Linked DNA regions of Myxococcus guangdongensis. The protein of the gene in region 1 binds, or shares a complex with, the protein of each later gene. Links are inferred from orthologs where the notes say so. Each region holds a gene or a part of one and is shown in the gene's direction. Other genes may lie near its edges.

Region 1 (5,140 bases):
GGAGGCCGTGGAGCCTCCCGCCATGGGCGACGTGGTGGTGGACGCGCTGTTCGGCACGGGGCTGAGCCGGGCTCCGGCGGGTGCGTTCGCGGAGGCCATCTCCGCCATCCACCGGTGGCGCCGCGCGGGCGCGAAGGTGGTGGCCGCGGACGTGCCGTCGGGTCTGCAGAGCGACACGGGCGAGCCCTTCTCGCCCTGCGTGGAAGCGGACGCGACGGTGGCCTTCGGCTTCCTCAAGCCAGGGCAGGTCCTGGAGCCCGGGGCTTCGCTGTGTGGTCGCGTGCACCGCGTGGACATCGGCATGGGGGGCGCGTCGTCGCGCGACGTCACCGGTGCCGAGCTCTTCGTGGTGGAGGAGTCCGACGCGCGCCGCACGCTGCCCGCGCGCAAGGCGGACACGCACAAGGGTACCTACGGGCACGTGCTCGTGGTCGCCGGCAGCCGGGGGAAGACGGGCGCCGCGGCGCTGGTCGCGAAGGCGGCGCTGCGCTCGGGGGCGGGGCTCGTCACGGTGGCCACGCGAAGCGACGCGCTCGAGTCCGTGCAGTCACACTCCGCCGAAATCATGGGCATCCCCCTGGAGGGCACGGGCCCGCTCGGCCTCGGGGACCTGGACGCGCTGCTCGCGGCGGCCGAGGGCAAGGACGCGCTCGTGATGGGGCCGGGCATCCCCCGGGGCCCCGAGACGGGCCGGCTCATCGGTGAGCTGCTGTCGCGCGTGGAGCTCCCCGCGGTGCTGGACGCGGACGCGCTCAACGCGGTGGCGGAGGACCTCTCCGTGCTCCGTCGCGCCAAGGGGCCCGTCGTCCTCACGCCGCACCCGGGCGAGATGGCGCGTCTGACAGCCAAATCGACCCAGGAGGTCCAGTCCAAGAGATTGGACATCGTGGGTCGACTCGCGGCCGGGCTCAACGTGACGGTGGTGCTCAAGGGCGACCGCACGCTCACCGCGCACGCGGATGGCCGCGTGTTCATCAACACCACGGGCAACCCGGGCATGGCCACGGGCGGCTCGGGGGACGTGTTGTCCGGCGTGTGTGGCGCGCTGCTGGCGCAGGCCTTCCCGCTGCCCGACGCCATCTGGACGGCGGTGTACACGCATGGCCTCGCCGGGGACCTGGCCGCCGCGCGACGCGGGCAGCTGGGTCTGGTGGCGGGAGACCTCATCGAGCAGGGGCTCTGCGAGGTGTGGCTGCGGTGGGAGCGATGAGCGACACGGTGTTGTCGAGCGAGGTGCGGCGATGAGCGAGGCCAACACGGTGGAGCGGCGCGTGACGCTGGCCTCGCCCGAGGAGACGCACCGGCTCGGAGTCCGGCTGGGCGAGCTGCTCGAGCCGGGGGACTTCGTGGGGCTGATTGGCGATTTGGGCGCGGGCAAGACGCACCTGGTGCGCGGCGTGGCCGAGGGCGCGCGCGTGCCCCGCTCCGAGGTGGCCAGCCCCACCTTCGCCATCGTGTACCCGTACTCCGGCCGAATCCCGCTGTACCACGCGGACCTGTACCGCCTGACGGGCTACGACGACCTCTACGCCACCGGCTTCATGGACCTGGTGGGCGGCGAGGGAGCGGTGCTGGTGGAGTGGTTGGACCGGGTGCCGGAGGCCGCGCCTCGCGAGCACCTGCGCGTCACGTTGGCCCACGCGGGCCAGGACTCGCGGACCCTGGAGGCCCGGGCCTTCGGAGCCCGAGCCTCGACGCTGCTGACGACCTGGCTGCCCTGACGTCAGGCGGCGTGCTGGCTGGGGCCGGGCGTGGGCGGCGGCATGACGCCCCCCGCGAGCTCCGGCACACGCCAGCGGTGGAAGACGAGCCCGGCGTCCACGCCGATGACGTCCTCCTCCTGCACGGGCGCCCAGTTCGGCCCGCCGCACAGCGCCTCGCTGGAGACGATGAGCTGCTCCAGGCGCGTGCCCGCGACGGGGAGGCCGCCCAGCTCGCACCGCGCGCCGCCCACGGACACGAAGAGCGTCCGGTTGCGCCGCGAGGCCACCATCACCTCGCCGTTGGTGACGAGGAAGTTCATCGCGGAGCGCTGCTGCGCCTGCGAGTCATCCGTGATGGCCGCCACCAGCCCCATCGTCTCCGCGAGCGCCCGCGCGACGCCCTCCACGGGGACCGAGTGGCCGATGGGATGCCTGGCCGCCAGGCGGGTGAGGAAGAGGTAGAAGCACCGCTCGCTGTCCGTGGTGCCCTGGATGCCCACGCGCAGCGTCGGGCAGATGAGCTCCTCCACCGCGGCGCGATGCCGGGCGAATTCCCTCAACGTCCCGTTGTGGACGAACGTCCAGCGGCCGTGGTGGAAGGGGTGGGAGTTGCGCAGCTCGACCGCGCCCACCGAGGCCAGACGGATGTGCGCCACCACCGTGTGTGAGGACACACGGCTGCTGACACGCTCGAAGTCGGGGTCACTGTGCGCGGGGCCCACACCGTGGGCCACGACAGGCGACGCTTCGGCGCCATAGGCGGCGATTCCCCATCCATCCTTGTGCTCGCGTGACTGGATGAGGAGCGAGTTCTTCTGCGTCACCAGCGAGGGGTGGACCGCGGAAGGGACTGACGATCTGAATCCAAAAAGTCGGCACATGGCTGCAGTTGGTACTTATAACGGCCGGCCCCGACGGGAAGTTCTCCAACACTCCCGTGCGACGCACGTGTCACCAGTCGACGTCGCTTCACCCGCAGGAATTCAGCTCCTGCTGGACGACGACACGCCCGGCTTTCACCACCGTGCGCGCGTGCCCTATTCCTAAATGGTAGGGCAGATGACGGAAAGACGCACAGCTGAACAAAACCAGGTCGCCTGCATCACCCACGGCCAACCGCCCTTGTCGTTGCAGTCCCAATGACAACGCGGCGCCACGGGTCGCGGCCCAATACGCCTCCGCCGCCGAGAGTCCGTTCTCGAGACACGCGAGTCCCAGCGCCAACGCCGTGTTTTCACTCATGGCGGAGCCCGGGTTGACGTTGGTGCCCAAAGCGACATTGAGGCCCGCGTCGCGGATGCGACGTCCCGGCGCGTAGGGGCGCATGCGCAGGAAGAGGGTGGAGGTGGGCACGAGCACCGCGGTGACGTTGGCGGCGGCGAGCGCGCGCAGGCCCGCGTCGGTGACTTGCTCCAGGTGGTCGGCGGTGGCGGCGCCCAGTTCGGCGGCGAGCTCGGAGGCGCCGAAGGCGGTGAGCTGGTCGGCGTGGAGGCGCGGCTGCATTCCCAGCTCGCGGCCGGCGGTGAGGATGCGGCGGGCCTCGTCGACGGTGAAGGCGCTGTCCTCGACGAAGACGTCGCAGAAGCGCGCCAGGCTCTCGTTGGCGACGGCGGGGAGGATTTCGTCGATGCAGAGGCGGACGTAGTCCTCGCGGCGCTCGCGGTACTCCGCGGGGATGGCGTGCGCGCACAGCAGCGTGGGCACCAGCTCCACGGGCGTCATCGTGTTGAGCCTGCGCACCACGCGCAGCATCTTCAGCTCGGTCTCCACGTCGAGCCCGTAGCCGCTCTTCACCTCGGCCACCGTCACGCCCTGCGCGAGCAGCCGCTGCACGCGAGGCAGCGCCAGCCGCACCAGCTCCTCCTCGCTGGCCGCGCGCGTGGCGCGCACGGTGCTGACGATGCCGCCGCCGGCCTTGGCGATCTCCAGGTACGTGGCGCCCTGGTTGCGCAGGTCGAACTCCGCGGAGCGCTCACCGGCGAAGACCAGGTGCGTGTGCGGGTCCACGAAGGCGGGGCCCACGAAGCCGCCTTTCGCGTCGAGCACCTCGGTGCCCGCGCCCACGCTGCCAGCTGGCAGCTCCGCCTCCGCGCCCACGTACGCGATGCGACCGGCGCGGATGCCCACGCAGGCGTGGGGACGCGAGGTGAGGGCGGCCTCCGCGGGCTCGCGGTGCGTGCCCTCCAGGGTGAGGACCTCGGACGTGTTTCGGACCAGCAAGTCGAGCGCTTCCATGATGTCAACGACCTCCACGCACACCCACGATGGGAACGTTCCAGCTCGTGCTGTCTCCAACCTTCGCGCGACCGAAGCCACCCGACAGCTCCAGGGTGTCCAGCCATCCCCACGTGAAGCGCGCGGCGACGACACCGCCGTAGTACAGCGAGCCGTTGCTCATGCCGTGCGACGACAGCGTGTGCACGGCGACGAAGGGGACCAGGCCCACCGACACACCGGGCTCCGGCGAGAAGCTCAGGGCACACGTCGCCTCCGCGCCCGCCATGCTGCCCGGTCCGCCCTTGCTCGAGGAGATGCCGAAGTCGGACGCCCCGCGCACCGCCAGCGAGGGCGCGAGCCCCAGGCGTTCCGAGCCGATGTAATAGGACATGCCCGCGTAGACGCCGTAGCCGGGCACGGGCAGCGGCAGGAACATCTCGCCCTGCAGGCCCGTGTGCAGGTGCAGCCGCGCGGTGAGCGGCCACGTCATCGCGGCGTCGAAGGCGAGGCCCCACTGCTGGGTGGAGAAGCTCGCGTCGTCGCCGCGGAAGCGGTCATCGGTGCCGACGGAGGGCACCGTCCCCGCGATGGGCGCGCTGAGCCGGGGGCCGGTGCGGATGCCGGCCTGGAGCATGCGCTGCTGGGCGGAGCCGGGCCCCAGGCGCATCACCATGGGGCCGACGGCGGAGGGGGCACACCCCGCGAGCGCTCCGAGCGCAAGGACCAGCAACAGCGAGAGGCTCGGGCGCGCGGGGTGGGCCATGGCGAGGCACAAGGCTACACGGTGATGCCCGGAATCTTCACGCCCCGCTCCTTGGCCACCTCGATGGCCTCGGGGTAGCCCGCGTCCGCGTGGCGCAGCACGCCCATGCCGGGGTCGCTGGTGAGCACGCGCTCGATGCGGCGCGCGGCCTCGGCCGTCCCGTCCGCGACGATGACCTGTCCGGCGTGCAGCGAGTAGCCCATGCCCACGCCGCCGCCGTGGTGGAAGGACACCCACGACGCGCCATTCACCGCGTTCACCAGCGCGTTGAGGATGGGCCAGTCCGCCACCGCGTCCGTGCCGTCCTTCATCGCCTCCGTCTCACGGTTGGGCGACGCCACCGAGCCGCAGTCCAGGTGATCTCGTCCGATGACGATGGGCGCCTTCACCTGGCCGGTGCGCACCAGCTCGTTGAAGGCGAGGCCCGCCTTCGCGCGCTCGCCGTAGCCCAGCCAGC
Region 2 (4,923 bases), on another replicon or contig:
CGCCCGAGGAGCCCGAGCCGGAGTCCGCCGCCCCCGTGCACGCGGTGCCCGCCAACGTCGTCGTGTTCCACGCGCGCCCCAAGCGCCCGCTGGGCATGGTGGACGAGACGGCGGACGCGGACGGTGAAGCGCCCACGCTGCCCCCCGCCGTCGCGGAGGGGTCGTCCTTCCTCGTGGAGCCGCCGCCGGCCCATCGCGCGACGGAGCACGCGCGGCGCAGCCTGCTGCTCGACTGGAACCGGGTGGACACCGAGGGCATCAGCGCGCCCACCACGTGGGGGCCGTCCTCCGTGTGGGCCTCGGGGCCACGAGGCTTCGCAGGGCAGGGTGGCTCCTCGCCGCAGCCCGCGTCCGCGCCTGTCTCCGAGCCGCCCGCGCCCGCGCGCGCGCCCATCTTCGGCGGCGCGGCGGTGGGGCCCAACCCGTTCCCGCCCGTGCCGCCGCCCGCGCCCGCGCCTCCGTCGTCCGAGGTGACGTTGGTGAGCGGCCGTGACGTGCCGGCCGTCGATGTCGACACCATCCCCGAGGTGGAAGAGGTCCCCGCCGCGCCGCCGCCGCAGCAGCTCGCCCTGCCTCCCTATCCGGGGCATGGCGCTCCCGAGCGTCCCTCCGCGGCCCCGGCGATTCCCGAGGAGCCGCTGACGCCGGCCGCGCCGCCGCCCACGCTCATCACCCCCGCGACGCCGCAGCCCATCGTGGCGCCCACGCCCGTGGCGCCTCCGGTGATTGCGCAGACGCCGAAGCCCGCCACGCCGCCGCCGGCGAGCACGCCGACGCCGCCCGTGTCCCACGCGGAGGACGCGGCGGCCGTGCGTCCGCGTCGCACGGGCCTCTACGTGGGGGGCGCGCTGCTGCTCATCGGCGCCGTGGTGGCGGTGGTCGCCTTCGGTGGTGGGAACAAGCCTCCCGCGGAGACGCCGCCGAAGGTCGAGACGGTCCAGACGCCCGAGCCCCAGAAGCCTCCCGACGTCGTCGCCCCGGTGCCTCCGGTGGCCGCGCCCGATTCGGGCGCCACCGCGGGGGTCCAGGCCCCGGTCGATGCGGGCGCGCCGGTGACGCCCGACGCGGGGAGCGCCGTCGTCGAGACGCCGCCAGCTCCGGTGGACTCAGGCACCGCCGTGGTCGAGGCGCCTCCATCCGGCGCGGACTCGGGCACCCCCGTCGCCCAGGCGGCCGTCGACCCGGAGGTCGAGTACGCGAACCTCATCAAGGCGGCGAAGAGCGCCACGGTGGGCAACCGCTTCAAGTCCGCGGCCGCGAGCTACCGCAAGGCGATGGGCCTCAAGCCCGACTCCACCGAGGCGAAGGCCGGGCTGGGCATCGCCCTGGTCAACGGCTTCGAGTCCGAGTCCGCCTTCCGCGAGGCCACCAAGCTGCTGGCGGACGTGGTCCGGGACGACGAGAAGAACGCCCGGGCCTGGCTGTCGCTCGGCATGGCGTACCAGTCCATCGGCAAGAATTCCGAGGCGGGACGGGCCTACAACCAGTATTTGAAGCTGGAACCGTCGGGGGCCTCCGCCAACGAGGTCCGCGCCATGCTCAAGTCGCTCGGCAACTGAGCGGGCGGCGGACCTCCTGGTCGCTCCCGCCCTGCTGGAAGTGAAGTGAGTCGCCTTGCTCGTCCTCGGCCTGGAAACCTCCTGTGATGAGACCGCCGCCGCCCTCGTGGAGGACGGCCGGCGCGTGCTCTCGGACGTCGTCTCCACCCAGGTGGACATCCACCGTCGCTGGGGCGGCGTGGTGCCGGAGCTCGCCTCGCGCAACCACATCGTCCAGGTGATGCCGGTGGTGCACGAGGCGCTCACGCGCGCCCAGAAGACGCTCGACGACGTGGACCTCATCGCCGTCACGTCCGGCCCGGGGCTCATCGGCGCGTTGTTGGTGGGGCTCCAGGTGGCCAAGGGGCTGAGCCTCGCCACCGGCAAGCCCTTCGTCGGCGCCAACCACCTCGAGGGCCACCTGCTGGCCATCCGGCTCCTGGAGGACGCGCCGGAGCCGCCGTTCCTCGGGCTCGTCGTCTCCGGGGGGCACACCAGTCTCTACGAGGTGAAGGACTTCGGGCACTACCGGCTGGTGGGCAGCACGCGCGACGACGCCGCGGGCGAGGCCTACGACAAGACGGCCCGCATCCTCGGGCTGCCGTACCCGGGCGGGCTGCCCATCGACCAGCTCGCGCAGAAGGGGAACCCGGAGGCCATCCGCTTCCCGCGCGCGCTGCCGGGCGACAACTTCGACGTCTCCTTCTCGGGCCTGAAGACGGCGGTGCTCCAGCACACGAAGAAGCACGGCGTGCCGGAAGGACAGGCGCTCGCGGATCTGTGCGCGTCCTTCCAGGAGGCGGTGGCGGACGTGCTGTCCAAGAAGCTGGTGGCCGCCGCGCGCCGGCTGGGCCACAAGCAGCTGGTGCTTTGCGGAGGCGTGGCCGCCAACTCGCGCCTCAGGGCCCTGTGTCAGCAGCGCGCCGAGGAGCGGGGGCTGCGCATGTTCCTGCCGCCGGTGCGATTGTGCACGGACAATGGCGCGATGATCGCCGTCGCGGGGTATGAGGCGTGGCGCCGCGGCTTGCGCGGTGATTTCCGCCTGGCGGCCGACCCCGCCTGGCGCATGTAGAAGAGGGACACCCGGGTGGAATCGCCGCGAGACATCCTCAAGCGCCACGGCCTGCGCGCCAAGTACAGCTGGGGCCAGAACTTCCTCGGAGACGAGGACGCGCTCAGCACCATCGCCGACGCGCTGCACCTGCGCGAGGGCGAGCCCGTCGTCGAGCTGGGCCCGGGCCTGGGCCACCTCACGCGCTTCCTCGCCGCCACGGGCGCGAAGGTGACCGCCGTGGAGCGCGACCGGGACATGGTGACGGTGCTGGAGAAGGAGGCGATTCCCGGCGTGCGCGTGGTGGCCGGCAACGCCGCCACCGTGAACTTCGCCGAGGTGGCCGGCGCGCCCGACGTGGCTGTCGCGGGCAACCTGCCGTACCACCTCACCAGCTCCATCCTCTTCCAGGTGCTGGCGCAGCGCGCGCAGGTCTCTCGCGCCGTCTTCACCCTCCAGAAGGAGGTGGTGGAGCGCCTGGCCGCCGAGCCCGGCTCGCGCGACTACGGCCTGCTCACCGTGCTGCTCGGCCTGCACTTCGACGCGGAGAACGTGCTCACGCTGGAGGCGTGGCGCTTCCATCCGCCGCCGAAGGTGGACTCCGCGGTGCTGTCGCTCACGCGCCGCGCGTCGCCTCGCGCGCCCATCATCGACGAGGCCCGCTTCACCCGCGTGGTGAAGGCCTCCTTCGCCCATCGTCGCAAGACGCTGCTCAACTCCCTCAAGTCCGACAAGACGCTGGCCACGCCCGACGCGCTCCTCGCCGCGCTGCAGACGGCGGGCATTGATCCGCAGCGCCGCGCGGAGACGCTCGCGCCGGAGGAGTTCGCCGCCCTCGAGCGCGCGCTGGGTCCGGTGGCTCCGGGTGGCTCGCCGCCGCCGGTGGACCTCTCGGACGAAGGCGCGGACGAGTAGGGCAGGGGCCCGCCGAGGGCCCTACCGGCCTCGCAACCCGAGGAGCTGACCCAGGCCGCCCTGCTGCTCGAGGAACGCCCGGAACTCGTCCTCGGGGATGCGCATGCGCGTCAGCACGTCGCGGAGGATGTCCTCCACGGAGCCATCCTTGCGGCGCTTGAGCTCCAGCGCCGTCTTCAGCAGCACGACGCCATAGAGCGGATCCGCCTCCATGGGAGGTGGAGTCTCGGCCTTGGGCGTGGCGCTCGGGCGAGCCTCCTCGAGTCGCACCACTGTCTTCGCCCGCTGCCTCCCACTCATGACCGAAGGGCACCCCGCGCACACGCCATGGAATCGCGCGGCAACCTAGGGGGAGGCCACCCGTAGCGTCAAGCGAGCCCTGGGATTCCCGCCGCCGCCCCAGGCATGGAAAAATCGCCGGACCCCGGTGCCCAGGTTGTGTTATCCGCGCCCCCACGCGTGGCCCCGCGGACTGTTCTCCCCGGTGGAGAATCACTGGGGTCTCATCGCGCGTTTTCCGGGTCGGGAGGCCTCGGCGGATGGACTACCGGTACATCGTGGTCGAGGGGCCCATTGGCGTCGGCAAGACGAGCCTCTCCAACATCCTCTCCGAACGGCTGAGCGCGCGGCGCGTGCTCGAAGTCGTGGAGGAGAACCCCTTCCTGTCCAGCTTCTACACGGACCGGCAGAAGTTCGGCTTCCAGACGCAGATCTTCTTCCTCCTGTCGCGCTTCCGGCAGCAGCAGGAGCTCTTCCAGCAGGACCTGTTCCGCTCCGTCACGGTCAGCGACTACCTGTTCGCCAAGGACCGCATCTTCGCCCACCTCAACCTGGACGCCCACGAGCTCGCCCTCTACGAGCGCGTCTTCGAGGCGCTCGGGCCTCGCGTCACCAAGCCCGACGTCGTCGTCTACCTCCAGGCCCGCCTCGACGTGCTGCTGCAACGCATCAAGAAGCGCGGCCGCGAGTTCGAGCGCAAGTTCGACTCCGGGTACCTGGAGGGCCTCGTCCACGCGTACAACAACTTCTTCTTCCACTACACGGAGACGCCGCTCCTCGTGGTGGACACCTCGGACATTGATTTCGTGAATAACGAGGCGGACCGGGAAGACCTGTTGGCGGCCATCCGCAAGGCGAAGCCGGGGACGCAGCACTACGTGCCCAAGGCGTCGCGGCGTCCCTGAAATCGGCCTCCCGGCGGGTCGCCCGCTTGTTGAGGCCCCACGGCCGGGGCGAGGGCGTTAGAGTGCGGGCGTCGGCTTCGAAGCCTCCGGCGATCCCTGACGGGACGGCGAGGGGCCCGGGGTCGGCACTTCGCCGTATCCACCCTCACCCAACAGGAGGTGAACCGTGAAGGACAAGGTCACCATCCATTCGCTGAAGCGCCTGAAGCAGATCGGTCAGAAGATCTGCATGGTC

Evidence for each region. Proteins that work in one complex are often made in the same cells at the same time.
Region 2: the proteins of tsaE (region 1) and tsaD are in contact, whole or in part, in a crystal structure (PDB 6N9A), measured with the Thermotoga maritima proteins. The link is inferred for Myxococcus guangdongensis from one-to-one orthologs. Residues at the interface, in WP_004082108.1 of Thermotoga maritima: Leu37, Gly38, Lys46, Lys57, Val59, Lys60, Ser61, Thr63, Phe64, Thr65, Leu66, Met67, Val69, Pro71, Tyr82, Arg83, Leu84, Asp86, Asp88, Phe89, Asp93, Ile128, Asp130, Glu131, Arg134; in WP_004082750.1 of Thermotoga maritima: Cys10, Asp11, Arg49, His50, Leu82, Gly84, Gly135, Gly136, Glu154, Thr155, Leu156, Asp157, Asp158, Ser159, Glu162, Asp165, Lys166, Arg169, Leu170, Tyr175, Lys213, Thr214, Leu217, Tyr218, Gln221, Arg222, Asn324.

Annotation. Positions count from the first base shown.
Region 1 is NZ_JAJVKW010000022.1:75,073-80,212, forward strand. Bases 1-2,981 are described here. They hold tsaE (tRNA (adenosine(37)-N6)-threonylcarbamoyltransferase complex ATPase subunit type 1 TsaE), read left to right. Parts: upstream 1-1,241; coding sequence 1,242-1,721; downstream 1,722-2,981. Other genes in these bases: LXT21_RS41275 (NAD(P)H-hydrate dehydratase), read left to right, coding at 1-1,210; LXT21_RS41285 (class II glutamine amidotransferase), read right to left, coding at 1,724-2,584; hutI (imidazolonepropionase), read right to left, coding at 2,673-2,981. Outside these bases: more of hutI, read right to left, coding at 2,982-3,938; LXT21_RS41295 (hypothetical protein), read right to left, coding at 3,943-4,683; hutU (urocanate hydratase), read right to left, coding at 4,698-5,140. UniProt on the Escherichia coli protein: Required for the formation of a threonylcarbamoyl group on adenosine at position 37 (t(6)A37) in tRNAs that read codons beginning with adenine.
Region 2 is NZ_JAJVKW010000006.1:66,459-71,381, forward strand. What follows is about bases 849-3,612. They hold tsaD (tRNA (adenosine(37)-N6)-threonylcarbamoyltransferase complex transferase subunit TsaD), read left to right. Parts: upstream 849-1,614; coding sequence 1,615-2,610; downstream 2,611-3,612. Other genes in these bases: LXT21_RS19820 (response regulator), read left to right, coding at 849-1,559; rsmA (16S rRNA (adenine(1518)-N(6)/adenine(1519)-N(6))-dimethyltransferase RsmA), read left to right, coding at 2,626-3,504; LXT21_RS19835 (hypothetical protein), read right to left, coding at 3,526-3,612. Also shown: more of LXT21_RS19820, read left to right, coding at 1-848; more of LXT21_RS19835, read right to left, coding at 3,613-3,804; LXT21_RS19840 (deoxynucleoside kinase), read left to right, coding at 4,044-4,688; panB (3-methyl-2-oxobutanoate hydroxymethyltransferase), read left to right, coding at 4,855-4,923.